2 regions of the Bradyrhizobium sp. GW821-FHT13H05 genome follow, and region 2 is predicted to be linked to the other one. Evidence: predicted binding sites of a transcription regulator. Region 2 holds the regulator's gene; the other holds the start of a gene.
The links. The regulator HrcA, encoded in region 2, represses chaperone genes, less so after heat shock. The targets are predictions, from matches to a motif close to GTTAGCACTCNCNNNNNGNGAGTGCTAAC.

Region 1: AC1RR3_RS11815 (co-chaperone GroES) is a predicted target of HrcA. The motif match lies at 2,498-2,526, and genes of this name have one in related genera.

Annotation. Positions count from the first base shown of each region.
Region 1 is NZ_JBXAPO010000003.1:609,503-617,392, reverse strand. It holds gene AC1RR3_RS11830 (LysR substrate-binding domain-containing protein) at 71-991, shown strand; gene AC1RR3_RS11825 (cupin domain-containing protein) at 1,160-1,699, opposite strand; gene AC1RR3_RS11820 (usg protein) at 1,878-2,165, opposite strand; gene AC1RR3_RS11815 (co-chaperone GroES) at 2,569-2,883, shown strand; gene groL (chaperonin GroEL) at 2,927-4,567, shown strand; gene lepB (signal peptidase I) at 4,663-5,409, opposite strand; gene AC1RR3_RS11800 (LysR family transcriptional regulator) at 5,546-6,379, opposite strand; gene AC1RR3_RS11795 (cysteine hydrolase family protein) at 6,507-7,100, shown strand; gene AC1RR3_RS11790 (glutathione binding-like protein) at 7,113-7,742, shown strand; gene AC1RR3_RS11785 (caspase family protein) at 7,852-7,890, shown strand, end outside.
Region 2 is NZ_JBXAPO010000005.1:461,981-469,870, reverse strand. It holds gene AC1RR3_RS18905 (penicillin-binding protein activator) at 1-499, shown strand, start outside; gene hemW (radical SAM family heme chaperone HemW) at 601-1,755, opposite strand; gene rdgB (RdgB/HAM1 family non-canonical purine NTP pyrophosphatase) at 1,742-2,377, opposite strand; gene rph (ribonuclease PH) at 2,389-3,102, opposite strand; gene hrcA (heat-inducible transcriptional repressor HrcA) at 3,266-4,354, shown strand; gene grpE (nucleotide exchange factor GrpE) at 4,453-5,058, shown strand; gene pncA (bifunctional nicotinamidase/pyrazinamidase) at 5,075-5,797, opposite strand; gene AC1RR3_RS18870 (hypothetical protein) at 6,067-7,008, opposite strand; gene dnaK (molecular chaperone DnaK) at 7,402-7,890, shown strand, end outside.

The DNA of each region.
Region 1 (7,890 bases), on a different contig from region 2:
CTCTGGACTATCGTCCAAAAGCCCGATCAGATGGAAATTCCAGTTTCACACTCTCCTATACGGATTTGATATGGCCACCAGACGCATGGGCTTGAAGCATGTGGAGGCTTTTCGCGCAGTCTTCGTGACGGGATCGATGACGCAGGCGGCTCAGCGCATGCACACCTCGCAGCCCCAGATCAGCCGCCTGATCGGACAGCTGGAGGCGATCACGCAATTCCCGCTGTTCGACCGCAGTGGCGGCCGCCTCCGCCCGACCGTGGACGGATCGCGCTTCTTCCAGGAGGTCGAGAAGACTTTCATCGGCCTGGCCGGACTGGAGGCCAGCGCAGCCAGCATCCGCTCGTTCGGCATGGGGCGGCTAAGCGTTGCGGCGATGCCGCGCCTGGCTGGCGGCCTGCTGACGCGCATCGCGGCGCGCTTCAAAGTGGACTATCCGCATGTGATGGTCTCGATCCGATCCGGCACGGCGAGCGCCGTGCACGACTGGGTCAGTTCCGGGCTTTGCGACATGGGGCTGGCCATGCTCTACGACGAGGTTGCGGGGGTGCATGTCGAGCCGGTGCTCAAGACACGCTGCGTCGCGATCATGCCAAAGGGGCATCGTCTTGCGCAGAAGAAGACGCTGCGCGCTGCCGATTTTGCCGACGAGGCCTTCATCTCCTTCGCCACCGGCAGCCCGCTCTACGATCGTATCGATACCATCTTCGCGCAGGCGGGCGTCACGCGCCGCATCGTTGCCGAGACCGATCTTGGCGCATCGGTCTGCGCCCTGGTCGCGGCGGATCTCGGCATCAGCATTATCAACCCGATCGCCGCGCATGACGAAAGCACCGGCGCGGCTCTGATCACGCGTCCCTTCAATCCGGCTGTCCCCGTCACGATCGCGCTGCTCTATCCACCCTACGCGGCGCGCGGCCGGTTGATCGATGTCTTTGGCGAATATGCTCGCAAGATCATGAGCGAAGAACTGGGCTATCTCGAGCGGTAATCGGCCAGTGCAATCCGGGGGCTGTTGGCTGCCGTAGCCCGGATGGAGCGAAGCGCAATCCGGGCTACAGGAGCCCGTCATTGCGAGCGCAGCAGAGCAATCCAGAATCTTTCCCCAGTGACAGCCTGGATTGCTTTGCTGCGCTCGCATTGCCGACGGCGAGATCACCTACGCCTTCAACTCAACCGTCTTGAACTCCGCCGGCAAAATCACTTCCAGCAGTTCGACGTCATCCGAATAGTCCAGGATCATGTGCTTGATCTTCGGCGGCTGGGTCCAGGCGCTGCCTTCTTTCATCAGCGTCTCGCCCTGCCCGTCCATGTAGGTCTTCACCCAGCCCTTGAGGACGTAGACCATCTGGAAGTCGACATCATGGAAGTGCAGCTTCGACACTTCATGCGGATCGCAGGGGCCTTGCAGGCGGATCACGTGGGCCTGTGCCAAGCCATGCGAAGCTTCGGCAATACCGAGGTCGCGGTATTTTGCGTACGTGCGAAGACCGTCGGCCTTGAAGTCTTCCTCGCGGTGATGGCTGATGGCGATGCGCTGCCTGGGACGGGCGGGCTTTTTCGCCGCTGATTTGGCCGGCGTTTTGCTTGCCTTCGATTTCACGACCTTGCGCGCAACGGGTCGCACGGCGACCTTGGCTCCGCTCCGCTTCTTCACCGCGACTTGCACTGCGCTGCGCGATTTCACCTTCTTGGCCATGCGCGGCCTCCCCTGTTGTTATGGGAGGAGGCTAGCACGGAATGCGCGTTCGTAGGGTGGGTTAGCGTCAGCGTAACCCACCATGCATCCGCAAGCGCGGAGCGAAGTTGGTGGATTGCGCCCAGCGGTTTGCGCTTCGCGCAATCCGCGGGGCTAATCCACCCCACGAAATCCCGCCTCAATGCAGCCGGAACACGCCATCCACGGCGCGCAGCTCGGCCGGCTTGATCAGCTTGGAGTGCGCGACGGTCACCGAGTAGAGCGGACCGTCGAGCTTCTCCTGCCAGAACGCCAGGAAATCCTTCAGCGCCGGAAATTTCGGGAAGAGATCGTAGTTCTGCCAGACATAGGTCTGAAGCAGCGAGGGATGATCCGGCATCCGGTAGAGGATTTCCGCCGTCGTCAGCCCGTAACCCAACACCTGTTTCCGGAAGTCGTCGGAAACAACCCCAACCCGCGAGACCATGCCAACCTCCTTTGCAGGAGCGCATATTCAAGGGGTGGCTTTCCGGTACGCTGCTTACGAGCCACCCGGTGGAGATGCGCTCACATGAGAGAAATGTGACGCAAACTGACAATCCATCTCAAGCCCAAAAGTTTAACAAGCTGTTGAAATTCAATGCGTTAGCAGCAGACATGACTCCGTGCTAATACGGTCCCCCAAGGGGGCCTCGAAGAGGCCCTCCGAGGCGGTTAACGATGGTAAAGGAAACTGGCAGACGGCGCTTTCGAGTGCTTATTTTTCTGCTAGAAGCCCTTGCCCCCGCAAATATCCTGGCTTATTTGAGCTTCACCCGCATTGGCACTCGCGGGTATCGATTGCTAACACCCTTAAAACATCAATCTGAGCAAATGCTTAGGAGGACTGCATGAAATTCCGTCCGCTTCACGACCGCGTCGTGGTCAAGCGCATCGACGCAGAAGAGAAGACCGCTGGCGGCATCATCATTCCCGACACTGCCAAGGAAAAGCCTTCGCAGGGCGAAGTCGTCGCCGTCGGCCCTGGTGGCCGCGACGAAGCCGGCAAGCTGATCCCGATCGACCTGAAGGTCGGCGACCGCGTGCTGTTCGGCAAGTGGTCCGGCACTGAGGTCAAGATCGACAGCGTCGATCTCTTGATCATGAAGGAAAGCGACATCATGGGCGTCCTCGACGTCCCCGCTTCCAAGAAGAAGGCGGCCTAAGAGCCCCCTCTCTCTCCCAGCTAACACCTAAGGAAAAATCCAGATGGCAGCTAAAGAAGTCAAATTCTCCGTCGATGCGCGCGACAAGATGCTTCGCGGCGTCGACATCCTCGCCAATGCGGTGAAGGTCACGCTCGGCCCGAAGGGCCGCAACGTCGTGCTCGACAAGTCGTTCGGCGCTCCCCGCATCACCAAGGACGGCGTCACCGTCGCCAAGGAGATCGAGCTCGAGGACAAGTTCGAGAACATGGGCGCGCAGATGGTGCGCGAAGTCGCCTCCAAGTCCGCTGACGCGGCCGGCGACGGCACCACCACCGCCACCGTGCTGGCCCAGGCGATCGTGCGCGAAGGCGCCAAGTCAGTTGCCGCCGGCATGAACCCGATGGACCTCAAGCGCGGTATCGACCTCGCGGTCGAGGCCGTCGTTGCGGACCTCGTCAAGAACTCCAAGAAGGTCACCTCGAACGAAGAGATCGCCCAGGTCGGCACCATCTCGGCGAACGGCGACCAGGAGATCGGCAAGTTCCTGTCCGACGCCATGAAGAAGGTCGGCAACGAGGGTGTCATCACCGTCGAGGAAGCCAAGTCGCTCGAGACCGAACTCGACGTCGTCGAGGGCATGCAGTTCGACCGCGGCTACATCTCGCCCTACTTCGTCACCAACGCCGACAAGATGCGCGTTGAGATGGACGACGCCTACATCCTCATCAACGAGAAGAAGCTCTCCTCGCTGAACGAGCTGCTTCCGCTGCTCGAGGCCGTGGTGCAGACCGGCAAGCCGCTGGTCATCGTCGCCGAGGACGTCGAAGGCGAAGCCCTCGCCACCCTCGTCGTCAACCGCCTCCGTGGCGGCCTGAAGGTCGCGGCCGTCAAGGCTCCGGGCTTCGGCGATCGCCGCAAGGCCATGCTGCAGGACATCGCGATCCTGACCGGCGGCCAGGCGATCTCGGAAGATCTCGGCATCAAGCTCGAGAACGTCACGCTCAACATGCTCGGTCGCGCCAAGAAGGTGATGATCGACAAGGAGAACACCACGATCGTCAACGGCGCCGGCAAGAAGGCCGACATCGAGGCGCGCGTGTCGCAGATCAAGGCGCAGATCGAGGAAACCACCTCGGACTACGACCGTGAGAAGCTCCAGGAGCGTCTCGCCAAGCTCGCAGGCGGCGTCGCGGTGATCCGCGTCGGCGGCGCGACCGAGGTCGAGGTGAAGGAGCGCAAGGATCGCGTTGATGACGCGATGCACGCGACCCGCGCTGCGGTCGAGGAAGGCATCGTCCCGGGCGGCGGCGTCGCCCTGCTCCGTGCTTCCGAGCAGCTCAAGGGCCTGCGCACCAAGAACGACGACCAGAAGACCGGCGTCGAGATCGTGCGCAAGGCGCTGTCGGCTCCCGCTCGCCAGATCGCGATCAATGCCGGCGAAGACGGCTCCGTGATCGTCGGCAAGGTGCTGGAGAACAAGTCGTACGCCTACGGCTTCGACTCCCAGACCGGTGAATACGGCGACCTCGTCAAGAAGGGCATCATCGACCCGACCAAGGTGGTCCGTACCGCGATCCAGAACGCAGCCTCGGTTGCCGCGCTCCTGATCACCACGGAAGCCATGGTTGCCGAGCTGCCCAAGAAGGGCGGCGCCGGCCCCGCGATGCCCCCGGGCGGCGGCATGGGCGGCATGGACTTCTAAGGTCCAACGACCTCAAGGACTACGAAACCCCGGCAGCGATGCCGGGGTTTTTGTTTTGTTCATCAACTTCGTAGCCCGGAATGACGGTGCCGCCTTCACCACACCTTCCCCATCCGCTCGCCGCGCAGCCGGCCGTCGGGATCGAGCGACCAGAAGATCCGCGTCACCTTGCCGACGAGATTGTCCATCGGGATGAAGCCGACCGCGGACATCAGGCGGCTGTCGGTGGAGTTGTCGCGGTTGTCGCCGAGCGCGAAGAAATGCCCCGGCGGCACCGTGAAGACGCTGGTGTTGTCGAGAAAGCCGTTATCGATGCAGTCGTACGTCAAGTAGCTCGCGCCGTTCGGCAGCGTCTCGCGCCAGCGCTTCGCCTTTGCGCCGTCGTCCGCCCCGCAGGCCGAGCCGGCGTAGACGTCCTTCAGAGCCACGCGCGTCACCGGCCGGTCGTTGAGGATGAGCTGCCCCTGCCGCATCTGGATGCGGTCGCCAGGCAGGCCGACCACACGCTTGACGTAGTCGACCGAAATGTCCTTCGGCAGTCGGAACACGACGACGTCGCCGTAATCAGGATCGGCGGCAAAGATGCGGCCCGACATCCAGGACGGCGCGAGCGGGAAGGAATAGCGGTCGTAGCCGTAGGCATATTTCGCGGCAAAGACATAGTCGCCGACCATCAGCGTCGGCACCATCGAGTTCGAGGGGATGTTGAACGGCTGATACAGGAAGGAGCGAAACAGGAACGGCGGCGACCACAGCACCGGCACCAGCAGGATCAGGATGACGATCGCCTTCCATTCCCGCGATTGCGCCGAGGGGCGGCTCGTTTGCTCAAGAGTGGTCATGCGCCTGCCTGATCGAAACCATGATCGTCATCGCGAGCTTACGCAACCTTTGCGCGCGCGCAATCCCCTCTGGGCCCCTCTCGATCGGCCGGGCGACGAAAATCGTCATGGAGTTTCGGACGACTGAGTCGCGACGTCAATTCCGCGACATGTCCTGGAAACACGCCCTCACCCAGTCGATCGTCACGCGCGTTGCCGCGTCGCGCTTGAGGTGGTTTTGCACGAGCAGCCAGGCATCGCGCCGCTTCGGCAGCAACATGGCGCGCAGGCGGCGATCGCCGAGCAAGTCCGCGCAAACATGCTCCGGCAACACGCCGGCGGCCTGATGCGCGCGGATCAGGCTACGGATGACGCGAACATTGTCGGTGACGCAGCGTGCGCGCGCTTTCATCGTGCGCAGGAACTGCATCTCGGGAATGGCGCCGAGCTCGTCCGGATAGGCGCACAGCATCGGCTCGCCTTCGGTCGCAACGGGCTCGAAATAATAGAGCTTGATGTCACCGAGCCTGGAGATCGCGAAGTCGCCCTTGTCGGGCTTGCGCAGGCGGATGGCGAGATCGGCCTCCCAGCGCGAGAATCTGACGTTCTCGCTCGAGGTGAGGAATTGCAGCGTCAGGCCGGGATGAGCGCGCAGGAAGTCGCTCGCGCGCGGCGACAGCACCTCCTCGGCGACCGTGTTGGTCGAGGCGATGCGCAGGCGTCCCACCAGACCTGCCAGGCTCGCGCCAACGCGACCGATCTCGGCGGCATGCTCGGCCATCGCCTCGACATGCGCCAGCACCGCTTCGCAACTCCGCGTCGGCCTGCGGACACCGTCGGCGGCCTCGAACAGACGCAAACCAAGCGCACGCTCGATGCGCGACAGCCTGCGCCCGACCGTGGTCTCGTCGATGCGCAGCCGCGCGCTGGCGCCGGCATAGGTGCCCTCGTCCCTGACGGCAGCGATGATGCGCAGATCGTCCCAGTTCATGGCGTGAGGTTATACCGGCCGGCAGATGCCTGCAATATTGCAGCCACCCGCTGCAATATCCCTGCATATCGGCAGGCACTCCCGGGGCTATGTTTGCGGCACCTTTTGCCCGGAGATGTCCAAGACCATGACGACCGCAAAGACCCTGCTGCAGCTCGCCGGCGCCGATCTCACCCCGCCGCGTCTTGGCGCCGCCGCGCTGGTGCTGATCGATATCCAGAACGAATATCTCGCAGGCCCTCTCGCCTTGCCCGACGCGGGGCCCGCCATCGCCCGGGCGGCCGCGCTGCTGGCACGGGCCCGCGACAGCGGAGCCGCGATCATCCATATCGCCCATCGCGGCAAGGCCGGGGGCCTGTTCGATCGCGGCACTGAGCGCGGCGCCATCGTCGCCGAGCTTCAGCCCCGTGCCGGCGAGCTGGTGATCGAGAAGGAGTTGCCGAATGCGTTTGCCGGCACTGATTTGCAGGCGCGCCTTGCGGCGACCGACAGGAAGAACCTCGTACTGGCCGGCTTCATGACGCATATGTGCGTCAGCTCCACGGCGCGCGCCGCGCTCGACCTCGGCTTTCGCACCACGATCGATGCCGATTCCTGCGCCACGCGCGACCTGCCCGACGGCCGCGGCGGCACGCTCGACGCCCGGACCATCCACGAGGTTGCACTCGCCGAGCTATCCGACCGCTTCGCGATCATCGCGCGCGGCGATGCCCTGAAATAACGGAGCAATGCGATGCTGCAGCTTTATTTCTCGCCGATGGCCTGCTCGCTTGCGAGCCGCATCGCGCTGATGGAAGCGGGCCTGGATGCGCGCTATCATATGGTGCATCTCCGGACCAAACAGGTCGTGGACGACGACAGCGATTTCCGCGGCGTGTCACCAAAGGGCGCGGTGCCGGTCCTGGTGCTGGAGAACGGCGAGCGGCTGACCGAGTGCGCGGCGGTGCTGCAATACATCGCCGATCTCAAGCCGGAGACGGGCCTTGCACCCCGCTTCGGCGATTCTGACCGTTATCGCCTGCAGGAATGGCTGAGCTTCGTCGGTGCCGAGATCCACAAGGCGTTCCTGTTTCCGACCTTCTGGTACAAGGACGATGGCTCACTCGCCAAGCCGCGCGCGAGGATCACAGAGACATTGTCGGTGCCCGCAGCGCATCTGGCGGACCGTGAATTCCTGGTCGGCAACAGCTTCACCGTTGCGGATGCCCATCTCGCCTGGGCCCTGCTGCTGCTCCGTCCCGCGGGCGTCGACATCGCGCAATGGCCATCGCTGTCGGCCTATCTCGAACGCATGCAGGCACGGCCGACCGTGCGGGAAGCGATCGCCACCGAACTGGCGTTACGTAAGACCCTGGCGGCGTGACAGGATGTCACGGCCACCCGGCCCGGCGGTTCCACAGCGAGGCCATTGATGCCGGCGCGGCATGCGCTAATCTGGGGGATATTTTTCGATATTTCCCTGGAAGGCATTCATGCGTGTTCCTTCTGGAATTTTGCGTCAGATTTCCCTG
Region 2 (7,890 bases):
GGCGCGCACCGTGGCGCAGCAGCTCGGCGGTGCGGATGCGCTGTTCATTGCCGATGATGGCGACGCCGTCGTCACGGTTGCGGATGCGATGACCGCGGCGGGCGCCAATTTGCGCAACATCCAGCTGCTCGGCACCGGCCTGTGGGACAACCCGCGTGTCTACGCCAATTCGAGCTTGCAGGGCGGTCTCTACGCCGCGCCCGATCCGGCCGGCTTCCGCGGTTTCTCCGGTCGCTACCGCACCAAATACGGCGCCGAGCCGATCCGCACCGCGACGCTCGCCTATGACGCGGTCGCCCTCGTCGCCGCGCTCGCGCGCACGCAAGGCCCCACGCGCTTCTCGTCCGACGTGCTCACCAACCCCTCGGGCTTCGCCGGCATCGACGGCCTGTTCCGCTTCCGCGCCGACGGCACCAATGAACGCGGTCTTGCGGTGATGAAGGTGACGACCGGCGGCGGTGTGGCAGTCGCGGGCTCGCCGAAGAGTTTTGGGGCTTGATCGCTTCGTAGCCCGGATGGAGCGCAGCGCAATCCGGGGCGGTCTCACCACGCGGACAGAACCCGGATTACGCTGCGCTCCATCCGGGCTACGGCGTCTTGTTAAGCCGCCAAATCCGCGACCACCGCGTCCAGCACCGGGAATCCGCTGCTCGTCACGCGCAGCCGTCCCGTCGCATCGACCGTAATCGCACCCTCTTCGCGCAGCAGCGCGATGCGCTTGGGATCGAGCGGGCGGCCGGAGAGCGCTTTGTAGCGCTCGGGATCGATACCCTCCGCCAAACGCAATCCCATCAGCAAAAATTCGTCGGCGCGCTCTTCGCTGTTGAGGAGATCGTCGGTGACGTTGCCATGGCCGTTGGTCTCGACCCGCATCAGCCAGGCTTCGGGGCGCTTCTCGGTGGCGGTGGCATGGCGCACGCCGTCGATATCGAGCCTTCCATGCGCGCCGGGGCCGATGCCGGCATATTCATCGCCGCGCCAGTAGACCAGATTATGACGACATTCAGCGCCGCGCCGTGCGTGGTTTGAAATCTCGTAGGCGGGCAGGCCGAGCTTGTCGCAGGTTTCCTGCGTGACATCGTAGAGCGCGCGCGCGACCGCCTCATCCGGCGTCTTCAATTTGCCGGCCTGGTGCAGGCCGAAGAACGGCGTGCCTTCCTCGATCGTCAATTGATAGAGCGACAGATGCTCGGCGGCCTCATTGATCGCGAGCTTGAGTTCATCGGCCCACATCGCCGGCGTCTGGTCGGGACGGGCGTAGATCAGATCGAACGAATAACGCTCGAACGAGCGGCGCGCGATGGCGACGGCATCGAGCGCCTCGCGCGCGCTGTGCATGCGGCCGAGCGCCTTCAGCGAGACATCGTCGAGCGCCTGCACGCCGAGCGAGACACGATTGACGCCGGCTGAGCGATAGCCGGCAAAGCGCGTGGCTTCGACGCTGGTGGGGTTTGCTTCCAGCGTGACCTCGACGTCGCCAGCGACTTTCCAGTGCTTGCCGATGGCATCGAGCACCGCGCCGACGGTCGCCGGCTGCATCAGCGACGGCGTGCCGCCGCCGAGGAAAATCGAGGTCACCTCGCGGCCGGGCGCGCGCTGCGCGGTGGTTTCGATCTCACGCGCGAAAGCTGAAGCGAAGCGCGTCTCGTCGATCGCGGCGTGGCGGACGTGACTGTTGAAGTCGCAATAGGGGCACTTCGACAGGCAGAACGGCCAGTGCACATAGACGCCGAAAGCTTTGTTAGCGCGGCTCAAGGCAGATCTCCGCCAGTTTCACGAAGGCGCGGGCGCGGTGCGATAGGGCAAGGCCGAGCGGCGGCAGGCCGTGCTTCTCGATGCTGGTCATCTCGCCGAAGGTGCGGTCATGACCATTGGGCAAAAACATCGGATCGTAGCCGAAGCCGGCGGTGCCACGCGGCGGCCAGACCAGCGTGCCATCGACGCGCGCCTCGACCTCTTCGAGGTGATCGTCGGGCCATGCGACGCAGAGCGCGGAGACGAAGTGAGCCTTGCGCTTGTCGGGCGTGGTCGCGCCGCGTTCCTGCAACAGCCGTTCGATCCGCGTCATTGCCGCGGTGAAGTCTTTGGAGGGGCCGGCCCAGCGTGCGCTGTAGATGCCGGGAGCGCCGTCGAGCGCATCGACCACGATGCCGGAATCATCGGCGAAGGCCGGCAGCTTGGTCGCCTGCGCCGCCGCGATCGCCTTGATCGCGGCATTGCTGCGGAAGTCGTTGCCGGTCTCGTCAGGCTCGGGCAGGCCGAGCTCACCCGCCGACACCGCCTCGATGCCGTAAGGTGCCAAAAGCTCCTTCATCTCGGCGAGCTTGCCGGGATTGTGGGTGGCGATGATCAGCTTTCCGGTGATTCGGCGGTGCATGGGCCTATTGACTACGCGACGGCCAGTTTCTGCAAGTCCACGAGGCGCGCGATGCCCTTCTGGGCCAGCGCCATCAGCGCCAGGAGCTCGTCCTGCGTGAACGGCTCGCGTTCCGCGGTTCCCTGCACCTCGATGATGCGGCCGTCGCCGGTCATGACGAAATTGGCGTCGGTCTGCGCTTCCGAATCCTCGGCATAGTCGAGGTCGAGCACGGGCGTGCCGTTGTAGATGCCGCAGGAGATCGCGGCGACGTTGTCGCGCAGCACCTTGGCCTTGATCATGTTGCGCGCCTTCATCCAGCTGATGCAATCGGCGAGCGCGACCCAGGCGCCGGTGATGGAGGCCGTGCGCGTGCCGCCGTCGGCCTGCAGCACGTCGCAATCGACCGTGATCTGGCGCTCGCCGAGCGCTTCGAGATCGACGATGGTGCGAAGCGCGCGGCCGATCAGGCGCTGGATCTCGACGGTGCGGCCGCTCTGCTTGCCGGCGGAGGCTTCACGGCGGGTGCGTTCCGAGGTCGCGCGCGGCAGCATGCCGTATTCGGCGGTGACCCAGCCGCGGCCCTGGCCCTTCAGCCACGGCGGCAGGCGGTCTTCCAGCGTGGCGGTAACCAGCACATGGGTGTCGCCGAATTTCACCAGGCACGAGCCTTCCGCATATTTGACCACGCCACGCTCCAGCGTCACGGGGCGCAATTCGTCGGGCGCACGGCGGCTTGGCCGCATGGGAAATCCTCCAAAACTCTCGGGAAAAGCCTATTCGCGGTGCTTGTAGGTGGGGTGAGGGTGGGCGGCAAGGCCTTTTCGGTCCCCAGCCAAGTGCAAAACCACGCTTGTCAGGGGCCGTTCCGATGGCCAAATTGTAAGCACCTGAGAGGAGTTGCCGTCTGTGGCCCATCACGATCCGATCCATCTGATCGCGCCGCGCGCAGGCCTCGCCCAGCTCAACGAGCGTTCCCGCGACATCTTTCGTCAAATTGTCGAAAGCTATCTGGCGACCGGCGAGCCGGTCGGCTCGCGCAATATCTCCCGGCTGATCGCGATGCCGCTGTCGCCGGCCTCGGTCCGCAATGTCATGGCCGATCTGGAACAGCTCGGCCTGATCTATGCGCCGCACACCTCGGCCGGTCGTCTGCCGACGGAACTCGGCCTGCGCTTCTTCGTCGACGCCTTGATGCAGGTCGGCGACCTCAATGACGCCGAGCGGCAGTCGATCCAGAGCCAGTTGACGTCGGTGGGCCACGCCCAATCGGTCGAGGCCGCGCTGTCGGAAGCGCTGACGCGGCTATCCGGGCTCACCCGCGCCGCCGCCGTGGTGCTGACGCCAAAATCCAATTCGCGGCTGAAACATCTCGAATTCGTCCGGCTGGAACCGGAGAAGGCACTGGTGATCCTGGTCGGCGAGGACGGCCAGGTTGAAAACCGCGTGCTGACGCTGCCGCCCGGAGTTCCCTCCTCGGCGCTGACAGAGGCCGGCAATTTCCTCAATGCGCGCATCCGCGGCCGCACGCTGGCCGAGGCACGGCTCGAACTCGAAACCGCGCTCGGGGAAGCCCGCGCCGAGCTCGATCAGCTGACCCAGAAGGTGATTTCGGCCGGCATCGCCAGCTGGTCCGGCGGCGAGAATGAGGATCGCCAGCTCATCGTCCGCGGCCACGCCAATTTGCTGGAAGATCTGCACGCGCTGGAGGATCTGGAACGCGTTCGGCTGCTGTTCGACGATCTCGAGACCAAGCGCGGCGTGATCGATCTGCTCGGCCGGGCCGAGACGGCTGAGGGTGTACGCATCTTCATCGGCTCCGAGAACAAGCTGTTCTCGCTGTCGGGGTCCTCCACGATCATCTCGCCCTATCGGGATGCCGCCGGCCATATCGTCGGTGTTTTGGGCGTGATCGGGCCGACGCGGCTGAATTATGCCCGTGTGATCCCGACCGTGGATTACGCCGCCCGCATCGTCAGCCGGCTTCTGGGGGGCTGACCGGCGGCTCCTTCGATCACGGGCGCTTGATTTTCGGCGCCCGAAGCACGATATCCGGGCCAGCAAAATCCCGTAAGACGAGTTCGAAAAGAGAGCCGATGACCGATCGAGACCGGCAACCCGAAGACACGACCGCGCCGACAGGCGAGCCCGTGGCGTCGAAGCCCTACATCATGCCCGACGATCCCGAGCCCGGCTCGGTCGAGCTGTTGCAGAAGGAGGCCGCCGAGGCGCGCGATCGCATGCTGCGGACGCTGGCCGAGATGGAGAACCTGCGCAAGCGCACCGCCAAGGAGGTCGCTGACTCCAAGCTCTACGGCGTCACCGGCTTTGCCCGTGACGTGCTCGACATCGCCGACAATCTCCAGCGCGCGCTCGATGCCGTTCCGGCGGAAGCGCGGGCCAATGCCGATGCCGGCCTGAAGGGGCTGATCGAGGGCGTCGAGCTTACCGAGCGCTCGCTGCTCAACGCGCTGGAAAAGCACGGCGTGAAGAAATTCGATCCGTCAGGCCAGAAGTTCGATCCGAACTTCCAGCAGGCGATGTTCGAGGTGCCTGATCCGTCAGTGCCCGCCGGCACCGTCGTGCAGGTCATGCAGGCCGGCTACACCATCGGCGAGCGCGTGCTGCGTCCCGCCTTGGTCGGTGTCGCCAAGGGCGGTGCGAAGGCCGCGCCCGCGGCGAACAGCAACGAAGCTAACTGAGCGGCGTAAGCGTCGCTTACGCGCTCGCCGCGATATCCGCGGACTGAATCCGCTTCACGCCGGCCTTGGCCATATCGGCCCAGGCCTTTGCGAGCGAGCCCTGCGTGTCGATGCCGCGGCAGGCGTCTTCCACGACGTAGACCTCAAAACCCGCCTTGCGCGCGTCGAGCGCGGTCCAGGCGACGCAGAAGTCTGTCGCGAGGCCTGCGACGAAGACACGCTTGATCTTGCGGCCTTTCAGATAGCCGGCAAGGCCGGTCGAGGTCTTGCCGTCGGCCTCGAGGAAGGCCGAGTAGCTGTCGACGTCCTTGTGAAAACCCTTGCGGATGATGAGCTCGGCGTGCGGGATCGCGAGATCCTTCGACAGCGCCGCGCCGTCGGTGCCCTGCACGCAATGGTCGGGCCACAGCACCTGCTTGCCGTAGGGAAGGTCGACGGTCTCGAACGGCTTCTTGCCGGAGTGAACCGACGCAAACGAAATGTGGCCGGGCGTGTGCCAGTCCTGCGTCATCACCACGTTCGAAAACGCCTTCGCCATCTTGTTGATGACGGGCACCACCTGCTCGCCTTCCTTCACCGCGAGGCTGCCGCCGGGCAGGAAGCAGTTCTGCACGTCGATCACGAGCAGCGCGGATGCATCATCGGGCTTGATCGATGCGGCCGCAAACAGCGCGGTTGGCATGAGGGTCGAAAGCGCCGTGGTCCCAAGCGCTGCCAGGATTTGTCGTCGATCGAGCATCGTTCGCCTCCCCTTGGGATGATCCAACGGGAGGCAAGCCTAGTTCCGTTCGTATACGAACAGAAGCCCGAAAATGCAGCCGGTTCTGGTGAGTAATCGAGCGTGAGCCGCACACTCGGTGCACCTCGCCCGCTTGCGGGAGAGGTCGGCGCGCGAAGCGCGGCGGGTGAGGGTTCTGTCCTCTGGGGGATTGTCCCGTTGCGGAAACACCCTCTCCGCCGCCCTCCCCCGCAGGCGGGGGAGGGAGTGCATCTCGTTCGGAGATGCAGCTAGCCCTTCGGCTGAATCCCGTCGCGCACGGCGCGGAAGCGGGTGAAGGCGGTGGGCCACTGCTCGCGCGGGGCGCTGGCGACGATACGCAGCGAGGCGCCGCCGTTGCTGAAGCGAATCCACTGCACCACGGTGACCGGGGTCTTGTCCTTGCCGCTGACGCCGTCGATCCTTGTCTCAAAGCCCTGCTGGCCGTTGATGCGGATCGGCTCCGACATGGTGACGCGCGATTCGCGCACGCCGGGAATCTGCAGCGCCGCCTCCTGGGCGAAGCGGGCGCGGTCGTCGGCGGCTTGCGGGGTGGCGCCGATCAGGCCGAGGATCATGAACGGCTTCGACTCGTAACCCGTGCTCTCGTCGCCGTCGGCCAGGATGATGCTGGAGCCCGGCGCCAGCGTGCGGATGTCCTTGAACTCGGCAAGATCGGTGATCTTGAACGGCATCAGAGCGATCTGCTCGTCGGCCGAGACCTGCTTGCGGGTGACGGTGCTCGCAAACATCTGCCGCACCGCCTCGTCGGTGTAGATCTTGGTCGCATTCTCGGGGATCTGCACCGCGACATAGCCGGAGAAGCCGGCGCCCGGCACGATCATCGAATAGCGCTTCACTGCCGTCTCGCCGGCCTTGCCGCTCTCGGTGGTGAAATAGGCAAGGCCAGCCGGCGTCTCGATCTTGTCCTGCTTGACGCCATTGGTGCCCGCCGGATTGGCGTTGAAGGCGCTCACGACCTCGCCATAGGCGGCCGGCGGCAGCTCGGTGATCAGCACCTTGACGCCGCCGTCCTCGCTCTCGAAGCCCGGAAAGGTTTTTGCCGTGCTCAGGCCGACCAGCGGCACCATGCCGAGACGAAGTCCGGGCGGGTAGACGGCGTCGGCGGCCATGGCCGGAAGCGCGGTGGCAATGAGGAGGGCGAGCGCGGCGAGGGGGCGGATCAGCTTCATGGGCACTCTGATTGGTTCACATTGAGGCCGTTCGATGGTCGGCCACCGGGCCGCTTTGTCGCGCGAAGCGGCCTCAGCGCGGCTGTCGGCCGGTCGCCTTTTAGCGGGTTTGGCCTTGCCGTAACAGGGTGGGGCAGATGGCGGTGGCGGGGTCCGCGAATTCCCGGACCTGTTAATATTTCCTCACCCGCAAGGGCGGTCGAGCCCGGATATGATCGTCCAAAACCCAATGTTTTCACGGCCGAAACGTAGCTTCGGTCCTTGCGGCCCCCTCCCCCCCTCCTATATGAGCGTCAACCATCGCAATATCGCGAATGTTTGATCTTAGGGGGTTTCGGTTCGGGTGCCTTCTGGGCCCAGCCAACCTGCCGCAAAAACAAGGATATCAGGACCATGGGAAAGGTCATTGGGATCGACCTCGGCACCACGAATTCGTGCGTCGCCGTAATGGATGGCAAAAACGCCAAAGTCATCGAGAATTCCGAAGGCATGCGCACGACGCCTTCGATCGTCGCCGTGACGGACGACGGTGAGCGCCTCGTCGGCCAGCCTGCCAAGCGCCAGGCCGTTACCAATCCGGAGCGTACGTTCTTCGCAGTGAAGCGCCTCATCGGCCGCCGCTACGACGACCCGATGGTCGAGAAGGACAAGAAGCTCGTTCCGTACAAGATCGTGAAGGCTTCCAACGGCGACGCCTGGGTCGAGGCCGACGGCCAGACCTACTCGCCCTCGCAGGTCTCTGCTTTCATCCTGCAGAAGATGAAGGAAACCGCGGAAGCCCATCTCGGCCAGAAGGTCGATCAGGCCGTCATCACCGTTCCCGCCTACTTCAACGACGCCCAGCGCCAGGCGACCAAGGACGCCGGCAAGATCGCGGGCCTT